DNA from 4 places in the Bradyrhizobium sp. USDA 4504 genome. Region 3 is predicted to be linked to each of the others. Evidence: predicted binding sites of a transcription regulator. Region 3 holds the regulator's gene; each other region holds the start of a gene.
What was found. The regulator PhoB, encoded in region 3, activates phosphate uptake and scavenging genes when phosphate is short. The targets are predictions, from matches to a motif close to TGTCATNNANCTGTCAT.

Region 1 (4,904 bases), 3.1 Mb from region 3:
CGGCGAGCGCGGCGTTGCGCGGCGCACCGAGCGCCTCATATTGGTGATCGGTGAACAGCGGCGGCAGACCGTCCCGGGTCGGCTGCGACGTATGGCAGCCGCCGCAATTGGCCTTGTCCGGATCGTTGAACAATTGCAGGCCGCGCAATTCGCTCTCGTTCAATCGCGCCCTGCCCTCCAGCCAGTAGTCGAACTTGCTGGTGTAGGGATGGAAGCTCGGCTCCTCAACCTGATAGCGCGCGACGGCAAACATCGCCTCCGCGACCAGCAGCCGCGTATTGTCGAAGACACCGGCGCCGAACAGCTCGGCGAAGCGCGGCGCGTAGCTCGCCTGGCGCAGCTTCTGCGCCACGATTTCGATGCTGCCGCCGTCCATCTCGTTGGGATCAAGCAGCGGGAAGATCGCCTGGTCCTGCAGCGTATCGGCGCGGCCGTCCCAGAACAGTCCGCCCTGCGGCACGATGTTGACCGCCGACGCGGCAGTCCCGGTCGCGACCTTCTTGGCGCGCGGAGCCTGCTGGCCGAGCGCGGCCAGTTGCGCGAAGTCGACGACATTGTCGTCTTCGTCCTTTTCCGGCCCGATGCTGAAATTCGGCTGCCGCTCGAGATAGGTCAGGCCCGGCACGGCGCGTGTCCCTTGCCGGGATTGCGCGGGCCCGCCGAGCATCACCGGCCCATCATTGGGTGGCCCGTAGGCGTGGTCCGGACTGTGACAGGACGCGCATGACAATGCGCCCGACGAGGACAGCGACGCGTCGAAAAAAATCTTCTGGCCGAGCTGCGCCATGGCGGACAGCGGAGCAACAGGCGGACGCCTGAGCTGCACCGGGTTCGGATTGGTCCCCGGAAGTCCCTGCGTCTCGACGGCCGCAACGGCGCCGGCCATGCACAGCAGGCCGGCGCCGAGAAGCCACAAGGTGCGGCCATTCATATCAGATCCAGTGTCGTTAAGCGTTTTCGCGCGAACTGGAGACCAGTTCGCGCGAGCAGAACGCGTCAGGGCAGAGCTTCGGTTCTGATTGGATCAGAACCGAAGGGCGTTAGTGGTGATGGTGATCGTCCGGCGCGCTGACGATGACGGTGCCGGCGGTCGGATCGAGAAACAGCGTGTCCTGCCGGTACTCGTGGTCCTGGCCGTGGCCGCGCTCGAAGTCGAACATGTCGGCGATCGATTCGACGTTGTCGTCGAACGAGCCGCCGCCGAGACGCTGGCCGTGCAGCCAGTTGTCCTCGATGAAGCGAACGACGGAGGCCTGCGAGATGCGGGTGTGGCTGACGTAATTCCGCTTGGCGAAGGGCGAGATCACCAGGAACGGGACACGCGTACCGGGACCGCAGCGGCCGTTTACCGGCTGGCCGTTGAGGCCGTTCGGCGGCGTCTGCCTGCCGATACCGCGACCGCACTGGCCGGGACCGTTGACCTGGTCGGCGGTGGGATCATACGAGGCGCTGATCGGTGCAAGGTACTGGTGGTCGTACCAGCCGTCGGAGTCGTCATAGGTGATGATGACGGCGGTCTCGCCCCACTCCTTCTGCTTCTGCAGGAAGTTGATCAGCTCGACATTGCCGGCCTGCTCATCGAGCGGATCGGAGTTGCCGGGATGACCGTCCTGATAGGCCGGCATCTTGATGTAGGAGACGGCCGGGAAGTTGCCGGCCTTCACCGAAGCATAGAAGTCCTCGAGATCGTAGGCGTGATTGGCCGGATCGAGCGTCTTGCTGCCGGGCACATAGGTGTGTCCGACCGCATTCACCGAGCTCGGCCGCGCATGGCTCGGGTTGGCGGTCGACTTGTAGTACTGGAACCAGGCGTGGTGCGGGATGTAGTCCACGACGGTGCCGTTGACGTTGCTCGAGAACGTGCTGCGGCCGCAGTTGGTGGTGCCGTTGCTGTTCTTGAGCGTCAGGTCGAAGCCGCCCATGAAGCTGCCCCAGCTAATCTGCTCGGCATTGAGCAGGTCGCCGATGTTCTTGCTGGTCATCAGGACCTGGCTGGTCGTGCTAGAGCAGGCATCGTAGGCAGGGTCGGTATCACCGATCAGCGTCAGGCCGCCCTGGCCGTCGGCGATCGAAGATGACGAGCCGACGATGTTCTGCGCGCCGTTGGTCTGGCCGGAGATCACCTCGAGCGCGCCGGGCGTCGACGGACCAAAGGTGTCGGTCCAGCTATTGTCGCTCATCGCGAAGTTCTGGGCATAATTCCAGAACGCGGTGACGGTGTTGCCGTCGAAATAGCCCATCACCTGCCCGTTGGTGCCGAACGCGCCGACGCCGCCGGCGGTGCCGCGACCGGTGAATTTCGGAAACAGGTCTTCCTTGCCGTTGTCGACTGCCTGCTGCTCGGGCGTGTAGGCGTGGTTCTGCGACTTGGTGTTGGCCTGGGTGCGGTCGAGGCGGAACGGATTGGTTGCGCCGGTGCCGTTGGCCGGATTGGTGTTCGGGTTATTGGTCAACAGATTGGCGCTGGCGAGATTGTTGACCTTCGGCGTATGCGGCTTCGCCGTGAACGGAATCGAGCCGGTCGGGTTGGTCGCAACCGGGTAGGTTGCGAAGTAGTGATCGAACGAGCGGTTCTCGTTGAAGATGACGACGAGATGCTTGATCGGCGTTTGGGTGTGGATGTCGTGCGGATGATGATCGTGGCCGTTATTGCCCTTGTTGTCGTCCTGAGCGGCGGCGCTGCACATCACCGCAGCGGCAGCAACCAGACAGACTCCGACCGTCGAAAGAAATTTGGCTTTCACCGTAGTGCCCCTTTTTATTTTTAAGGATTTATGACGTCGACCTGCGACAAGTTATCCACCACCGATGACAGCGCTGTGTCGGTCGAATGAATGCGACGAACGATGATGCGCGCTCATGTCCGCATCGGTTGCAGATACCGGGGGACCAATCTTTGCGCGCATGACAGACGCCCTCCTCTTCCGTCTCACGCGATCGGCTATCTGTGGACGCGGTTTCGGTCACAAGACATGGAATTGAACGGATCGCGTTGGAGATGACTGCAGCAGCCAGCAATCATGCGAACAGGTTGTGCACCGCCGGCTGTCGCGGCTTGCTCACGCCCGAAAAAAATCCGCGCCTTCCGGGGATGTGTCCCGAAAAGCGCGGATGCTTGGTCTGGTGGCGGATGAAGGCCGCGATTCAACTCGGCGTGAAGCCTACCCCTTCATTCCCGTGATCGAAGCACTGACCGCGCGCGGATCGCGCTGCGGCCAGCGGCCGCTCTCGACCTGCGCCAGGAATTCGCCGACGATCCGGTTGTATTCGTCGGGCTCCTCGATGTTGATGGCGTGGCCGCAGTTCGGCATCACCGCGAGCGCGGCAGACGGGATGCTCTGCTTCATCAGGATGCCCGGCAGCAGGCAAGGCCAATCCTCGTCGCCGGTGATGATCAGCGTCGGCACCTTGATCCGCTTCATCTCGTCGACCAGCGTGTAGAGCGAAGGGCGCTCCTTCTGTATGCCCTGCTGGGTGTTGGCCGATCCCACCGCCGAATGCTCGGCCAGCATGGCCTTGAACTCGGCATGGCCGCGCGGGTCCTTGTTCTCGTACTGCACGCGGGTCGGCCCGTAGGCGTAGCGCTCGGCGAAGGTCGGCATGCCCTCCTTGCGGATCATGCCCGCGATCACGTCGGCCTCGGCGCGAAACGTCTCGCGCTTATCGAGCTCGGCGCCGTAGCCGCAGCCACCGATGCATAGCGACAGCGCCCGATCAGGGTGACGTAATCCGAAATGCAGCGTCGCAAAGCCGCCCATCGACAGACCGACGATATGCGCCTTCGGCGCGCCGATATGATCGAGCACCGCCAGGATATCGTCGGCGGCGCGCGCCTGCGAATAGGACGAGACCTGCTCCGGCACATCCGACGGCGGAAAGCCGCGCGCATTGTAGGCGATGGTCCGGAAGCGCTTGCCGAAGTGCCGCATCTGCGGCTCGTAGCTGCGCAAGTCGCCGGCGAACTCGTGAACCAGGATCACCGGATGCCCCGATCCGGTCTCCTCGAAATAGAGCCGCACTCCGTCGTCTGTCACAGCATAGGGCATGTTGATCTCCTGCCTTCTCTCTTTGCTTGTTACGGATTTGGTCGCGTTACGGAATGGCCTTCGGCGGCTTGGCGCGGGGCAGATAGGTGCCGTGGTCCTTGCCGCCAATGAGCGTACCGTTATCGACGACGACCTTGCCGCGCACCATGGTCAGCACCGGCCAGCCCGTGACCTCGAGCCCCTCATAGGGCGTGTAGTCCGCGCCGTCGTGGATCAACTCGTGACGGATCGTCACCTTGCGCTTCGGGTCCCACAGCGCGATGTCGGCATCCGAGCCGACCGCGATCGTACCCTTGCGCGGATAGAGGCCGTAGATCTTGGCATGGTTGGTGGCGCTGAAGGCGACGAAGCTGTTGAGGTCGATCCGCCCCTTCACCACGCCTTCGGAGAACAGGATCGGCAGCCGCGTCGCCACGCCCGGGATTCCGTTTGGCACCCAGCGGAAGCTGGTACGTCCCTTCGGCGCAAGCTTGCCCTGCGGGTCGTCGTAACGGAACGGACAATGGTCCGACGAAAACACCGAAAACACCTTCTGCTGCAGACCTTCCCAGCAGGCCTGCTGGCTGGCGACGTCGCGCGGCGGGGGCGAGCAGACGTATTTTACGCCTTCCATGTTGAGCTGATCGAGATCCTTTTCGGTCAGCATGAGGTATTGCGGACAGGTCTCGCCCATGACCCGCAAGCCCCTTTGCTGCGCGCGCCGGATTTCGTCCATCGCCTCGCGGTTCGAGACATGCACGATCATGATCGGCACGTCGACGAGCTCGGACAGCGAGATCGCGCGATGGGTGGCCTCGCGCTCGACCGGGATCGGCCGCGAGGTCGCATGGAAGCGCGGCGCGGTGTTACCGGTCCGTT
Region 2 (4,904 bases), 2.9 Mb from region 3:
CCGGCCTCTCGCGGTTGCTTGGGGCTCATCCGCCGAGCGTCACGTTGATCTGCTGGCCGCCGCGCACCAGCGTGATGCGCCAGACCCGCGTCCCCGTCTTCGATGCCTTCTCGAGGTCGCTGGTCCGCACGATCTTCTCGTTGTTGACCGCGAGGATGATGTCACCCTTCTGGAAGCCGACATTGGCCGCGGTGCCGTCACCGGCGAGATCAGTCACCACCACGCCCTCGGCACCGGCGTCGAGATGCAGTTCGTCGGCCAGCGCCGGCGAGATGTTGGCGACCCTCGCGCCCTGGAACGGCGAGCGCGCGGTCAGCACGATCTCGTCGCGGTTGGTGTCGGGCGCGGTCTCCAGCGGTATGGTGAGCTTCACCGGCTTGCCGGCGCGCTGCACCTCGATCTCCGCGTTGCCGCCGAGCGGACGGGTCGCGAAGCGGTAGTCGAACGCGTTGGGATCGTCGATCGGCGTGCCGTCGATCCCGACGATCAGGTCGGAGAGCTTCAGTCCGGCCTTCGCCGCCGGGCTGTTCGGCGCGACGTTGGCGACCAGCGCGCCAGACGGCAGCTTCAGCCCGAGCGTCTCGGCAATCTCCGGCGTCACCGCCTGCAGCCGCGCGCCGAGCCATGGCCGCTTCACATTCTTGCCGCCGCTCTTGGCGGAGGCCACCACGACGCGCACCATGTTGGCGGGGATCGCAAAGCCGATGCCCTGCGAGCCGCCGGAGCGCGAGAAGATCGCAGTGTTGATGCCGGCGAGCCGGCCGGTCATGTCGACCAGCGCGCCGCCGGAATTGCCGGGATTGATCGCGGCGTCGGTCTGAATGAAGAATTGATAATCCGTGATCCCGACTTGAGTGCGCGCCAGGGCCGAGATGATGCCGTGCGTCACGGTCTGGCCGACGCCGAACGGATTGCCGATCGCGAGCACGACGTCACCGACCTGCAGTTGGTCGGAATTGGCGAAGTCGAGGGTCGCGAACTTCTCCTTGTTGGTGTCCTTCAGGCGCAGCACCGCGAGGTCGGTACGGCTGTCCTTCAGCACGATCTCGGCCTCGTATTCGCGCTTGTCGGCGAGCGAGACCTTCACCTGATCGGCGCCCTCGATCACGTGATTGTTTGTGACTACGAGGCCGGAGCCGTCGACCATCACGCCGGAGCCCAGCGAGCGCTGCATCTGCTCGGGCTGCTGTCCCGGCACGCCGAAGAACCGGCGAAAAATCGGGTCATCCAGAAATGGATTGCGGTTTTGCACGGTCTTGGCGGCGTAAACATTGACCACCGCCGGCTGCACCCGCTGCACGATCGGCGCATAGGACAATTGCAGCTCGGCCTGCGAGGACGGCACGCGGCGGTCCTGGGCCGCGGCTGCGGAAAGATTCCCCATGAAGGCCAACGTGCACAGAGCGGATACGGCAGCAAAGCGGACAGGTCGGAGCATTCTCACCTCTCGTGGAAACGCCGGAATATAGGCGTGTTCGCCGGGCAATTGAAGGGCGCCCGGCCGGATAACTGGCCCCCCGCCGTACCGGTGCACAACCCGCAGCGGCCGCGTTGAAGCGCGCCGCCAAGCTTCTATGATAGCTGTCATCTCACTGCGCCGCTCCGCTTGTTGCCTGCGGACCACAAGCGGAACTGCGATGCCCGGAAGCACTGTCGTGCGTCAGTCACGATACGCTCCTAGGACCGTTCAGTGAGTGAGTGGGGAATTCAAACACAACAGGGGTGCACAATGGGTGCAACAAAAGTCAGTGCAATCGCCATAGGCCTGGCAGGGGCGCTTGCCGCCTCGCCGGCCTATTCGCAATCGGCCGGAGGCGGCAGCGATGCGGAGATCGCGCTGCTGAAGCAGCAGCTGAAGATGCTCGAGCAGAAGCTCGACAAACTGCAGAAGCAGACCAACGCCAATACTGCAAGCGCAGCCAGCGCAAACGCCAATGCGAAGGCGGCGGATGCCAAGGCCGCGCGGGTGGCGACCGCCAACGCCGCGATCCCGGTGAAGGGCCCGGTCGCGCCGTCCGGCGTCGTGGTGACGATGCCGAACAACCGGCCGACGATCTGCACCGCGGACGAACAGAACTGCGTTGCGATCACGAGCCGCGTGCACTGGGATGTCGGCGGCTACGACTATCGCCCGAACACCGCAGGCACCTCACCGCAGAAGCTCGACAGCGGCGAGAACGTCCGCCGCGCGCGCATCGGCATCGTCGGCAAGTTCTTCGGTGACTGGAATTACTCACTGATCTACGATTTCGGCGGCTCGTCCGACGGCTTCGGCGGCGCGGCGCCGGGATCGCTGCCCGGCGGCGGCACCTCGGGCATCGAGAACGCGTATCTGAGCTACACCGGCTTCAAGCCGTTCGGCGGCAAGATGGCGATCGAAGGCGGCATCATGGACGTGCCGTGGACACTCGACGAAGCGACCAGCTCCAACGACATCCTGTTCATGGAGCGCGCCTCGGTCGGCATCATCGCACAGAACATCGCCGCCGGTGACTTCCGTTCGGCCGCCGGCACCCGCTGGTGGAACGACCAGTTCTGGATCGGCGGCTATGTCACCGGACCGACGTCGGGCGCCATCCACTCCGCGTCCTCCGCCTCGCCGGCCGGCACGTCCGAGCAGTATGGCGGGGTCATCCGCGTCGCCGGCAATCCGATCAGCGGCAAGAATTATTCGGTACACATTGGCGCCGATGCGGAATGGCTGGTGCAGCCGCCGCGCAACCAGCTCACGCAGGCGCAGACGCTCACGCTCAGCGACCGGCCCGAGCTGCGCATCGATCCGACCACGCTGATCTCGACCGGTGCGATCGCCAATGTCTCCGGCGCGCAGGTCTACGGCGTCGAGGCGGCGGCGACCTATGGCCCGTTCATCGCGCAGGGCGAATATTACTGGTTCAATGTCGACCGCTCCGCGAACACCGGACTGCCGCCGTTCGGCGCGCCGAGCCTGAAGTTCGACGGCGGTTACGCGCAGGTCGGCTATGTGCTGACCGGCGAGAACCACGCCTACAACCCGGCGACGGCCTCCTATAGCGGGATCAAGCCGCATGATCCGTTCTCGCTCGCGGGCGGCGGCTGGGGCGCCTGGGAAATCGCCGGCCGCGTCAGCACGATGGACCTCAACGATCAGATCGCGCAGGCGGTCGGCATCGCGGGTGGACGGCAGACCGTCTACACCGCCGCGCTGAACTGGTACGTCAACAACAACGTCCGCTTCATGCTGAACTATCTGCACGGCGATATCGCCAAGCAGGCCTCGGCGACCTCGGCTGCGGACGTCGGCTCGAAGTTCGACGCGGTCGCGCTGCGTACGCAGGTTGCGTTCTGATCTGATCGGAGCTGAGACCAACTCATAGACGGCCGGGGCATCGCTCCGGCCGTTTTCATCGAGCGTTTGGTTCACGCGTTTCTAGCTGAATGAGATCGGTCGAATATTGACCAGGACGGCGCCGCGCTCCCTCTCCCCGTTCTTACGGGGAGAAGGTTGGGGTGAGGGGCCCTCTCCGCGTATTCGGCAGCAGCTGCGCTTGCTGAGGCTCCCCCTCACCCGGAACGCATCTGACGATGCGTCATAGCCGAAGCACCGCTTCGGCGTTCTTGAGAACGGCCGCCGTAGGCGGCCTATGCCTCTCCCCGCACGCAGGGCGAGGTGAAGCGGAGCGCGTCGCGCGAACATGCTTTCAGGCCGCGCGCTTCGACTTCTTCACAATGACCTCCGGCGCCGGCGCGCAGGACAGCCGCTCCTGATGGCCCTCGCCCCAGGCTTTCAGAATATCGATCACCGGGCGCAGGCTCTCGCCGAGTTCGGAAAGCGTGTATTCGACCCGCGGCGGCACTTCGGCATAGACCTTGCGGATCACGAGGCCATCGTCCTCGAGCGCACGCAGCTGCTTGGTCAGCATGCGCTGGGTGATGCCGGGCATCCGCCGCCGCAACTCGCCGAAGCGCTGGGTGCCGGCCTGCAAATGATACAGGATCACGCCCTTCCATTTGCCGTCGATCAGGTCGAGCGCCGCCTCGACCGCGCAGCCCGGCCGGCGCGCGAAATTCTTCCGTTTCATGCAGTATTTTCCCAATAGTATACAAACAGGGACTAGTTCCCTGTTTTTACAGTACTTGCCAAATGGACGCCAGCGCGACAGTTAATCGGCAGGCAATCGCCCACCACGGAGACCAGGCATGAAGGCCGTCGGATACCAAAAATCGCTGCCGATCGAGGCGGCGGATTCGCTCGTCGATTTCGAGATCGCCAAGCCCGAGCCGAAGGGGCGCGACATCCGCGTCGCGGTGAAGGCCATCTCGGCCAATCCGGTCGACTACAAGGTGCGCAAGCGCGCGGCGCCGACCGACGGCGGATACAAGATCCTCGGCTTCGACGCGGCCGGCGTGGTCGACGCGGTCGGGCCCGACGTCTCGCTCTTCAAGCCCGGCGACGAGGTGTTTTACGCGGGCTCGATCCTGCGCCAGGGCACCAATTCGGAATTTCATCTGGTCGATGAACGCATCGTCGGCAACAAGCCGGCGTCGCTGTCCTTCGCGCAGGCCGCCGCCCTGCCCCTGACCTCGATCACCGCGTGGGAGCTGCTGTTCGACCGGCTCGGCGCGGTGCCGGGCAAGAGCCTCGATCCGCGCACGCTGCTGATCACCGGCGGCGCCGGCGGTGTCGGCTCGATCCTGATCCAGCTTGCGCGCCGCCTCACCGGGCTGACCGTGGTTGCGACCGCGACGCGGCCGGAGTCGCAAAAGTGGTGCCGCGATCTCGGCGCCCATGCGGTGATCGATCACTCGCAGCCGATGAAGGAGCAGATCGAGAGCTTGAGGCTGCCGCCGGTCGGCCTCGTCGCCAGCCTCACCTTCACCGACCAGCACTACAAGTCGATCGCCGACTTCATCGCGCCGCAGGG
Region 3 (4,904 bases):
GGTCTGATCACCGGTGTGCTGCTGGCGACCGCCCGCGTCGCCGGCGAGACCGCGCCGCTGCTGTTCACCGCGCTGTCGAACCAGTTCTTCAGCCTGGATCTGACCAAGACGATGGCCAACCTGCCAGTGACCATCAACAACTTCGTGCAGAGCCCCTACGCCTACTGGAAAGAGCTGGCGTGGAGCGGCGCGCTGCTCATCACATTCACCGTGCTCGCGTTGAATATCGGCGCGCGTATCCTTGGTGCCGAAAGGGCCGCAAAATGACCGAGCTTTCCGTCTCCACGACTGCCGCAGGCCACATTCCCCAGGTTCCGCTGCCGGAAGCGCCGCCGAAAGTCACGGTGCGCAACCTCAACTTCTATTACGGCGAGCACCACGCGCTGAAGAACATCAACCTGGCGCTCGGCACCAACCGCGTCACGGCGTTCATCGGCCCGTCCGGCTGCGGCAAGTCGACCCTGCTGCGCATTTTCAACCGGATGTACGACCTGTATCCGGGTCAGCGCGCGGTCGGCCAGCTGATGCTGGACCAGACCAACATTCTCGACCCCAAGCTCGACCTCAACTTGCTGCGCGCGCGGGTCGGCATGGTGTTCCAGAAGCCGACGCCGTTCCCGATGACGATCTACGAGAACATCGCCTTCGGCATCCGCCTCTATGAGAAGATCTCGAAGTCCGAGATGGACGACCGGGTCGAGAAGGCGCTGCGCGGCGGCGCGCTGTGGAACGAGGTCAAGGACAAGCTGAACGCCTCCGGCCTGTCGCTCTCCGGCGGCCAGCAGCAGCGCCTGTGCATCGCGCGCACCGTGGCGGTGCGTCCCGAGGTGATCCTGTTCGACGAGCCGTGCTCGGCGCTCGACCCGATCTCGACCGCCAAGGTCGAGGAGCTGATCCAGGAGCTCTCCGAGGACTACACGATCGCGATCGTCACCCACAACATGCAGCAGGCGGCGCGCGTCTCCGATAAGACCGCCTTCATGTATCTCGGCGAGCTGATCGAGTTCGACGACACCAACAAGATATTCACCTCACCGAGCGATCGGCGCACCCAGGACTACATCACCGGCCGGTTCGGTTGACCGGCGCATGATCCGGAAAAGTGGAAACCGGTTTTCCGATCAGGTCATGCTAAAATTCAGGACACGAAACCATGATCCCCGGGATCATGGTTGAGGGAGACAAGCGATGGCTTCTGAACATACCGCCAAGGCATTCGACAGCGACCTGCAGGAGTTGACTCGCCTGGTCGCCGAGATGGGCGGCCTGGTCGAACGGATGATTACCGAGTCGGTCGACGCGCTGATCCGTCGCGACGTCGCGCTCGGCAAGCGCGTGGTCGCCGCCGACATCGAGATCGACAATCTGCAGCGCAACATCGAAGAGCGGGCGGTGCTGACGATCGCCCGCCGCCAGCCGATGGCGATCGATCTGCGTGAGATCGTCAGCGCGATGCGCGTCGCCACCGACCTCGAGCGGATCGGCGACCTCGCCAAGAACATGGGCAAGCGCGTCGCGGCGCTGGAGAGCGATTTCCAGCCGCTGAAGCTGATCCGCGGCCTCGAGCACATGACCGACCTCGTGCTGTCGCAGGTCAAGTCGGTGCTCGACGCCTATGCCGCGCACGACCTGCCGGCGGCGATGAACGTCTGGAAGGGCGACGAGGAGGTCGATGCGATCTGCACCTCGCTGTTCCGCGAACTGCTCACCTACATGATGGAAGATCCGCGCAACATCTCGTTCTGCATCCATCTGATGTTCTGCGCCAAGAACATCGAGCGGATCGGCGATCACGCCACCAATATCGCCGAGACCGTGTTCTACATGATCGAGGGCCAGCAGATCACCGACAAGCGCCCGAAGGGCGACATGACCACTTTTGCCACCACGGTGCCGGGCAACTGAGGCATGATCGGCAAGCACGGAACCGGCAAGAGCGAAACTGGATGATCCTCGCGACAAATCGTTTCCGCGGGGACTATGCTCAAGGAAGTAAGCGTTTCGGTTTGCGTCTGGGCAACGGATCACCACAGAGAAAGAACTTAAACCGATGAGCGCACGCATTCTGGTAGTCGAAGACGAGGAAGCGCTGACGACGCTGTTGCGCTACAATCTCGATGCGGAAGGCTACGATGTCGAGACGGTGGGGCGCGGCGACGATGCGGATACAAGGCTGAAGGAGCGCGTTCCCGACCTCGTGGTGCTGGACTGGATGCTGCCGGGCCTGTCCGGCATCGAACTGTGCCGCCGCCTGCGGGCGCGGCCCGAGACCAAGCAGCTTCCGATCATCATGCTGACCGCGCGCGGCGAGGAAAGCGAGCGCGTGCGCGGGCTTGCCACCGGCGCGGACGATTACATCGTCAAGCCGTTCTCGGTGCCGGAGCTGCTGGCGCGGGTGAAGGGCCTGTTGCGCCGCGCCAGCCCGGAGCGGCTTGCGACCGTGCTGACCTACGGCGACATCGAGCTCGACCGCGAGAAGCGCCGCGTGGCGCGCTCGGGCCGTCCGATCGATCTCGGGCCGACCGAGTATCGCCTGCTCGAATTCTTCCTTGAGCATCCCGGCCGCGTGTTCAGCCGCGAGCAATTGCTCGACAGCGTCTGGGGCCGCGACATCTACATCGATGAGCGCACCGTCGACGTGCATATCGGCCGCCTGCGCAAGCTGCTCAATCCGGGCCGCGAGCAGGATCCGATCCGCACTGTGCGCGGCGCCGGCTACGCGCTCGACGACCGCTTTGCCAAGGCCGAGCCGCAGCCGTAACGGCCATGCGGCATTCATAAACCGCAACACGGCGTCGTCCCGGCGAAACCCGGGACCCATACGCTGCGGCCAGCGCAATCGGCACGCGGCCAGACGGCTTTCTAACAACACCCATTCGTGGTTATGGGTCCCGGCCTGCGCCGGGACGACGCTGGTGATATAGCCGGGCTGGGTCACACAAAAAAATCCCCGCTTTCGCGGGGATTTGTCTTTGAGGTCTTCCGTCGTTTTCCCGAGTGCTCACTTGATCTGCGGTTTCGCCGACGGCCGGCGGCGATCGGCGGCGGGCTGGTAGGCGACGCGCGAGTGATGCGCGCAATAGGGCAGGCCGCCGAGCGCTTTGCCGCCGCAGAAGAAGAATTCCGGGCTCGAGGGATCGCCGACCGGCCAGTGACAGGTGGCCTCGTTGAGCTCGAGCAGCGACAGCCGCTGGCTCATCGGCACCACATTGTCGTAGGAGATCGGATCGGGCTCCATCTCGGCCTCGAAGGCGTGCGCCAGCGCGGTGTTGCCGCGCGAGACCGGGCGCGCCACCCGCATCATGTGCTGGGCGGGGCGGGCCTTGCGCTGCCGCGGCGCGGCCGTGGAGGGTGCCTTGGCGCGGCCGGAGAGGCCGAGCCGATGCACTTTGCCGATCACGGCGTTTCGCGTCACATTGCCAAGTTCCGCCGCGATCTGGCTGGCCGACAGGCCGGACTCCCAGAGCTTCTTCAGCTGCTCGACGCGATCGTCGGACCAGGTCAATACAGTCATCGCATTCTTCCCTTCGCGTAGCGCCGGCCAATCATTGGAGCGGCGCTGCGAGCCAATCTGGACAAATATCCCTGCGGCCAGAATCCCTTAGCCCTCGCCGGGCACGGTGTTGCGCCCGAACGTTTACGCGAGACACAAAGGCTACTTAGAGGGTCCAGTACCGCCGCACGAGATGTCGTACCCGACAGGCCAAACGCTACAATATGGCGTGACTCTGGCGCAAGAGTCCGCGGTCGTGCGTCCACATGTTCCCACACAGTTAAGCATCGCGATGAGGCTTTTCCACCGCACCGGAATGCTCCGGATTGCGCTCGTTTCGCATTGCAGGAAGGCCACTTCGTGGCGATTGACACTTACCGACCGCAGCATAGAATGCCCGCCACGTGCCGCCCGCAAAGGCGGCCGTTTTGTTTTCCGAAGCTGGCCGTTGCTGCGCTGGCGTCAAGGCGCGCGGCAATTGTCGGCTTAAAAACCGTCAGTGATCGTCATGACCAACGCTGCCACGTCGCATCTGCTCCCCGTCTTCGCCAGGGTCGATCTCGGTTTCGAGCGCGGTGAGGGCGCCTGGCTGATCGCAACCAACGGCGACCGCTATCTCGATTTCACCTCGGGCGTCGCGGTCAACGCGCTCGGGCACGCGCATCCGCATCTCGTCAAGGCGCTGCAGGAACAGGCGACCAAGCTCTGGCACATGTCGAACCTGTTCAAGAGCCCGGACGGCGAGGTGCTTGCCGCGCGGCTGTGCGAGCAGAGCTTTGCCGACTTCGTGTTCTTCTGCAATTCCGGCGCGGAAGCGATGGAGGGCGTGATCAAGCTGGTCCGCCACTATCACTTCTCCAAGGGCCATGGCGAGCGCTACCGCATCATCACCTTCGAGGGCGCCTTCCACGGCCGCACGCTGGGCACGCTGGCGGCGACCGGCTCGGCGAAATATCTCGAGGGCTTCGGCCCGCCGATGGACGGCTTCGACCAGGTGCCGCATGGCGACATCGACGCGGTGAAGAAGGCGATCGGTCCGCACACCGCCGGCATCCTGATCGAGCCGGTGCAGGGCGAGGGCGGCGTGCGCTCGGCGCCACAGGCGTTCTTCAAGGCACTGCGCGCGCTGTGCGACGAGCACGGCCTGCTGCTCGCCTTCGACGAGGTGCAGACCGGCATGGGCCGAACCGGCGAGCTGTTCGCCTACAAGCGCACCGGCGTCACGCCGGACGTGATGTCGCTGGCCAAGGCGCTCGGGGGCGGTTTCCCGATCGGCGCGGTGCTGGCGACCGCGCAGGCCGCGGCCGGCATGGCGCCCGGCTCGCACGGCTCGACCTTCGGCGGCAATCCGCTCGCGGTCGCCGCCGCCAATGCCGTGCTCGACGTCATGCTGAAACCCGGCTTCTTCGAG
Region 4 (4,904 bases), 540 kb from region 3:
GTCGACGCGCGGATCCTCGCGATGTTCGGCGACAAGATCACCACCGACCACATCTCGCCGGCCGGTTCGATCAAGCTGACCTCACCCGCCGGCAAGTTCCTCAGCGAGCACCAGGTGCGTCCCGCCGACTTCAACCAGTACGGCACGAGGCGCGGCAACCATGAAGTGATGATGCGCGGCACCTTCGCCAACATCCGCATCAAGAACTTCATGCTGAAGGGTGCCGACGGCAATATTCCGGAAGGCGGTTTGACCAAGCACTGGCCCGACGGCGAGCAGATGTCGATCTACGACGCCGCGATGAAGTACCAGCAGGAGAGCGTGCCGCTGGTGGTGTTCGCCGGCGCCGAATACGGCAACGGCTCGTCGCGCGACTGGGCCGCAAAGGGCACGCGCCTGCTCGGCGTGCGCGCGGTGATCTGCCAGAGCTTCGAGCGCATCCATCGCTCCAACCTGGTCGGCATGGGTGTGCTTCCGCTCACCTTCCAGGACGGCACGTCGTGGTCCTCGCTCGGCCTCAAGGGCGACGAGAAGGTCACGATCCGCGGGCTGCAGGGCGACCTGAAGCCGCGCCAGACGCTAACGGCCGAGATCGTCTCCGCTGACGGCGGCAAAAAGGATGTCCCGCTGCTCTGCCGGATCGATACGCTGGACGAGCTCGACTACTATCGCAACGGCGGCATCCTGCATTATGTGCTGCGCAAACTCGCGGCCTAAGGCCCCTTTGTTTGAGCATGGTCTGTCCGGAAAACCGTTTCACACTTTTCCGGACCATGCTCCAACGCGGATTTGTGATCGGTGCCTCACTGCTTAGTGAGTAGCGGCTAAAAAGAAGGCGGCCTATGAAAAGGCCGCTTTCTCGCGTTTTGGGGCACGCAAGTTCAGGGACAGACTTCATGCTCCGTACAATTACGGATGGAAATCATCACGACTGGTTCGCAGTATGACAGCGATGATGGCCTATAACTGTATCTCGCGATGGTCCAGCGCCCTTGGTATCTGCGCAATCGTCGCGATCATCCGCCCCGCCCACGCCGATCCGCGTGCCGTCGTCGAACTCTTCACCTCGCAGGGATGCTCGTCCTGTCCGCCCGCGGACAAGATCATCGGTGACCTCGCGAAGGACCCCAACGTCATCGCGCTGAGCATGCCGATCGACTATTGGGACTATCTCGGCTGGAAGGACACGCTGGCCGATTCCCGTTTCAGCGCGCGCCAGAAGGCCTATTCGCATGTTCGCGGCGACCGCGACGTCTACACGCCGCAAGCCGTGATCAATGGCTCCGCGCATGTGATCGGCAGCGATCGCGCCAGTATCGAGGACGCCATCAAGGACACCGAAAGGAGCGGCAGCGTGATGTCGGTGCCCGTGACGATGACGCTGAGCGGAAAGCAGATCAACGTGTCGGTCGCCGCATCGAAGTCGCCGGCCGTGTCGCGCGGCGAGGTCTGGATCTGCTCGATCTCGAAGTCGGTGCCGATCTCGATCGCGCGCGGCGAGAACCGCGGCCGCGAGATCACCTACCACAACGTCGTGCGCAATCTCCTCAAGGTCGGTGACTGGAACGGTTCGTCCGGGAGCTGGACCGTGCCGCTGGAGAACATCACGCGTGACGGTGTCGATGCTGCGGCGGTGTACGTCCAGGACGGCAACCGCGACAAGCCGGGCCCGATGCTCGGCGCTGCCTTCACCTCACTTCACTAGCGCCTCGCTGCGGTAAGGCGCGATGCGCTGGCTTCCGCCGGTCGCACGCATGTTTTCGTGCAGCCGCATGGCGACAAACCTGCATTCAGTGATCTGCCGAAAGGAAGGCGCCGGTGCTTGGCGCGCGCGTCTCGCTTGCGCAGGCCCCAAAACAAAAAGGACCAACTTTCGTTGGCCCAGTGTTGGGATTTGACTCCCCTGCGAACAGGCCCGATCCCGACGGCCCCGGGGGGCTGGGGGCTGAGGAATCCGGAACCGAAAGGACCGGGCCAACGCAGGGTTTCCTTTTCGCAGGGCAGCGGGGCGGGCGATGGGCGGAAGTGGGGCAGCAATATGATTCCGCTAACGTTCCCGTGACTCTGCGGTTTTTCGGACAATCCGCCGCGCGCGGCGGTGGTTAAGGCCCGGTTGCATTGCGATTGGCCCCTTGCGGGCCCGCGCGCTTAGCGCGATCATGTCACTCTCGTGACGATCCCGAAGAGGGGCCTTCGGAACCCGATCGCCACCGAGGTGACAGGAGGCGCTCGATGAGTTTGATCTCGGAGGACACTGATCCGAGCGGGAGTCGTGCCGCGGCGCGCACCGCCGCCGCGACCCCTCAGCCCAATCGCGTGACTTTCAATCGACTTGAACTCAACCGCATTCTCAATCTCTACGGCCGCATGGTCGCCGACGGCGAGTGGCGCGATTATGCGATCGACTTCCTGAAGGATCGGGCCGTGTTCTCGGTGTTCCGGCGCGCGTCGGAAGTGCCGATCTACCGGATCGAGAAGGACCCCCGGCTTGCGCGCAAGCAGGGCATGTACAGCGTGATTTCCGCGACCGGCCTGATCCTGCGCCGCGGCCATGAACTCGAACGCGTGCTGTTCGTGATCGACCGCAAGCTGTCGCTGGTCTAAGCGCGTCAGGTCAGTCTGCTTGCAGCCCGGATGGAGCCAACGGGCCGCGCGAACGCGCTCGATGGCAGGCTCCGCTCAATCCGGGGCCGTTGAAGCCGCGGATGAGCCTATCCCGGATTTCGCTTGCGCTTCATCCGGGCTACATCACATCTCGCCTCGCCCAAAAGAAAAGCCCCGGCGGAATGGCCGGGGCTTGGATTTGATCGGCTCGCTCGAGGCGCTTAGTCGCGCTGGCCGAGCAGCTGCAGGAGCAGCGTGAACAGGTTGATGAAGTTCAGGTAGAGCGACAGCGCACCAGTGATTGCCGCACGCTCTGCCATCACGCCACCCTGCGAGGCGTAGCCGTAGATGTAGTCGTTCTTCAGCCGCTGGGTGTCCCAGGCGGTGAGGCCCGCGAACACCAGCACGCCGACCACCGACACGATGAACTGCAGCGCCGAGCTCGCCAGGAACAGGTTGACCAGGCTCGCGATGATGATGCCGATCAGACCCATGAACAGGAACGAGCCCATGCCGCTCATGTCACGCTTGGTGGTGTAGCCGTAGAGGCTCAGCGCACCGAACGTTGCCGCGGTGATGAAGAACACGCGCACGATCGAGGTGTGCGTGTACACCAGGAAGATCGACGACAGCGACAGACCCATCAGCGCCGAGAACACCCAGAACAGGAGTTGGGCGGTCGCGGGCTGCAGGCGGTTGATGCCGGCCGAGATGACGAACACCATCGCCAGAGGGGCGAGGATGAACAGCCACTTCAGCGGGCTCACGAACATCGCGTAGCCGAACTGCGTCAGATAGGCGTTGCCGAACTTGGCGACGGCGGCCGACTGGTCGGTCGTCACCGCACCCATGTAGACGCCGAGCGCGGCGAGGCCGGTGATGGCCAGGCCGATGCTCATGTAGTTGTAGATGCGCAGCATGTAGGCGCGCAGACCGGCGTCGACGGCCGCAGCGTCAATGCGCCCGGCGGCCCGGCCGAAAGGAGAAGCGTAGTTGCGGTCTAGGTCCGACATGGTCGAATTCCCGTGGTTGGTCCCGGTGGAGCGCAAGGGATTTGCGGCGCCGGTCGTAAATCTATCTCAGATGGCTCGGTTTGCGGAACATTAATTCCGTGTCATTCAAACCGACTATCCGACCCGATTGGTATGTGGGAAATTAACACATCCGACGCAAGCTTCCACGCGCGGCCGAATGTCGCTCTGCCCTAGCATCATAGGCAAAAACGGCGCTCGCGCCGCTACATTTTGTCACAAATTCCGCAACACTGAGGCCGGCTTCTGGTTTAGCGCGAGCAGCGTCCCGGCGAGCCCCAGTCCGACCGTGACGACCAGCGCGGCGACCACGACCAGCGCGGCGCTGCCGGCCTGCCAGATAAAACTCAGCGTCATCAGCCTAGTCACGATCAGCCAGGCCGCGATCGAGCCGGCGATCACCCCGAACACCGCGGTTGCAAAACCGATCATCAGATACTCCAGCGCGTAGGCGCCGAGCAGTCGCACCCGCGTGGCGCCGAGCGTCTTGAGAATCACGGCGTCATAGACGCGGTGGCGGTGTCCGGCGGCGAGCGCGCCGCCGAGCACCAGGATCGCGGAGATCAGCGTCACGGCGCTGGCGCCGCGGATCGCCAGCACCAGATTGCTGACCACGCTGCCGACCGTCTCCAGCGCCTCGCGGACCCGCACGCTGGTCACCATCGGGAACGCGTCGGCGACCTGCTTGATGATGCGCGCGTCGTCGGCGGAATCGGCGTGTGGTTCCGTCAGGGTCGCGACATGGCTGTGCGGCGCACCCCTGAAGGCATTCGGCGAGAACACCAGCACGAAATTGATGCCGAGGCCCTGCCAGTCGATGTTGCGCAGGTTGGCGATTTTCGCCGGCACGTCGCGTCCGAGCACGTTGACGACGATCTCGTCGCCGATCTTCAACGACAGGCCGTCGGCGATCTTCTTCTCCATCGAGACCAGCGGCGGCCCGCTGTAGTCCGGCCCCCACCATTCGCCCTCGACGATCTTCGAGCCCTTGGGAATTTCGCCGGTGTAGGTCAGGCCCCGGTCGCTCTGCAGCACCCACTCCGAATCGACCGACGGCTTGAGCTGGTCGGCCTTGACGCCGCGCGCGGCCACGATCCGTCCGCGCAGCATCGGTACATCCTCGACGGTCGAGCCGGCGGCGACCTTCGCCAGGAAGGCATTGAAGCGGTCGGCCTCGGTGGAGGGGATGTCGATGAAGAAGAACGACGGCGCCCGCTCCGGCAGGGCGGCCAGGAATTGCCGGCGCAGATTGCCGTCGATCTGGGTGAT

Region 1: the regulator PhoB is predicted to act here: its motif matches at 2,764-2,780, upstream of ACVMB1_RS15725 (phospholipase C).
Region 2: the regulator PhoB is predicted to act here: its motif matches at 1,652-1,668, upstream of ACVMB1_RS16335 (OprO/OprP family phosphate-selective porin).
Region 4: the regulator PhoB is predicted to act here: its motif matches at 2,160-2,176, upstream of ACVMB1_RS32785 (DUF2794 domain-containing protein).

What each region holds. Positions count from the first base shown of each region.
Region 1 is NZ_JBSSGV010000001.1:3,395,047-3,399,950, forward strand. Features, by position in the region: gene ACVMB1_RS15720 (cytochrome-c peroxidase) at 1-931, opposite strand, end outside; gene ACVMB1_RS15725 (phospholipase C) at 1,041-2,687, opposite strand; gene ACVMB1_RS15730 (alpha/beta fold hydrolase) at 3,162-4,046, opposite strand; gene hydA (dihydropyrimidinase) at 4,093-4,904, opposite strand, start outside.
Region 2 is NZ_JBSSGV010000001.1:3,517,757-3,522,660, forward strand. Features, by position in the region: gene ACVMB1_RS16325 (replication-associated recombination protein A) at 1-29, opposite strand, end outside; gene ACVMB1_RS16330 (DegQ family serine endoprotease) at 26-1,384, opposite strand; gene ACVMB1_RS16335 (OprO/OprP family phosphate-selective porin) at 1,730-3,328, shown strand; gene ACVMB1_RS16340 (winged helix-turn-helix transcriptional regulator) at 3,681-4,061, opposite strand; gene ACVMB1_RS16345 (zinc-binding alcohol dehydrogenase family protein) at 4,180-4,904, shown strand, end outside.
Region 3 is NZ_JBSSGV010000001.1:6,465,627-6,470,530, reverse strand. Features, by position in the region: gene pstA (phosphate ABC transporter permease PstA) at 1-267, shown strand, start outside; gene pstB (phosphate ABC transporter ATP-binding protein PstB) at 264-1,082, shown strand; gene phoU (phosphate signaling complex protein PhoU) at 1,189-1,905, shown strand; gene phoB (phosphate regulon transcriptional regulator PhoB) at 2,051-2,761, shown strand; gene ACVMB1_RS30415 (GcrA family cell cycle regulator) at 3,002-3,514, opposite strand; gene ACVMB1_RS30410 (aspartate aminotransferase family protein) at 4,002-4,904, shown strand, end outside.
Region 4 is NZ_JBSSGV010000001.1:7,001,719-7,006,622, reverse strand. Features, by position in the region: gene acnA (aconitate hydratase AcnA) at 1-717, shown strand, start outside; gene ACVMB1_RS32790 (DUF1223 domain-containing protein) at 944-1,705, shown strand; gene ACVMB1_RS32785 (DUF2794 domain-containing protein) at 2,233-2,604, shown strand; gene ACVMB1_RS32780 (Bax inhibitor-1/YccA family protein) at 2,826-3,617, opposite strand; gene ACVMB1_RS32775 (ABC transporter permease) at 3,852-4,904, opposite strand, start outside.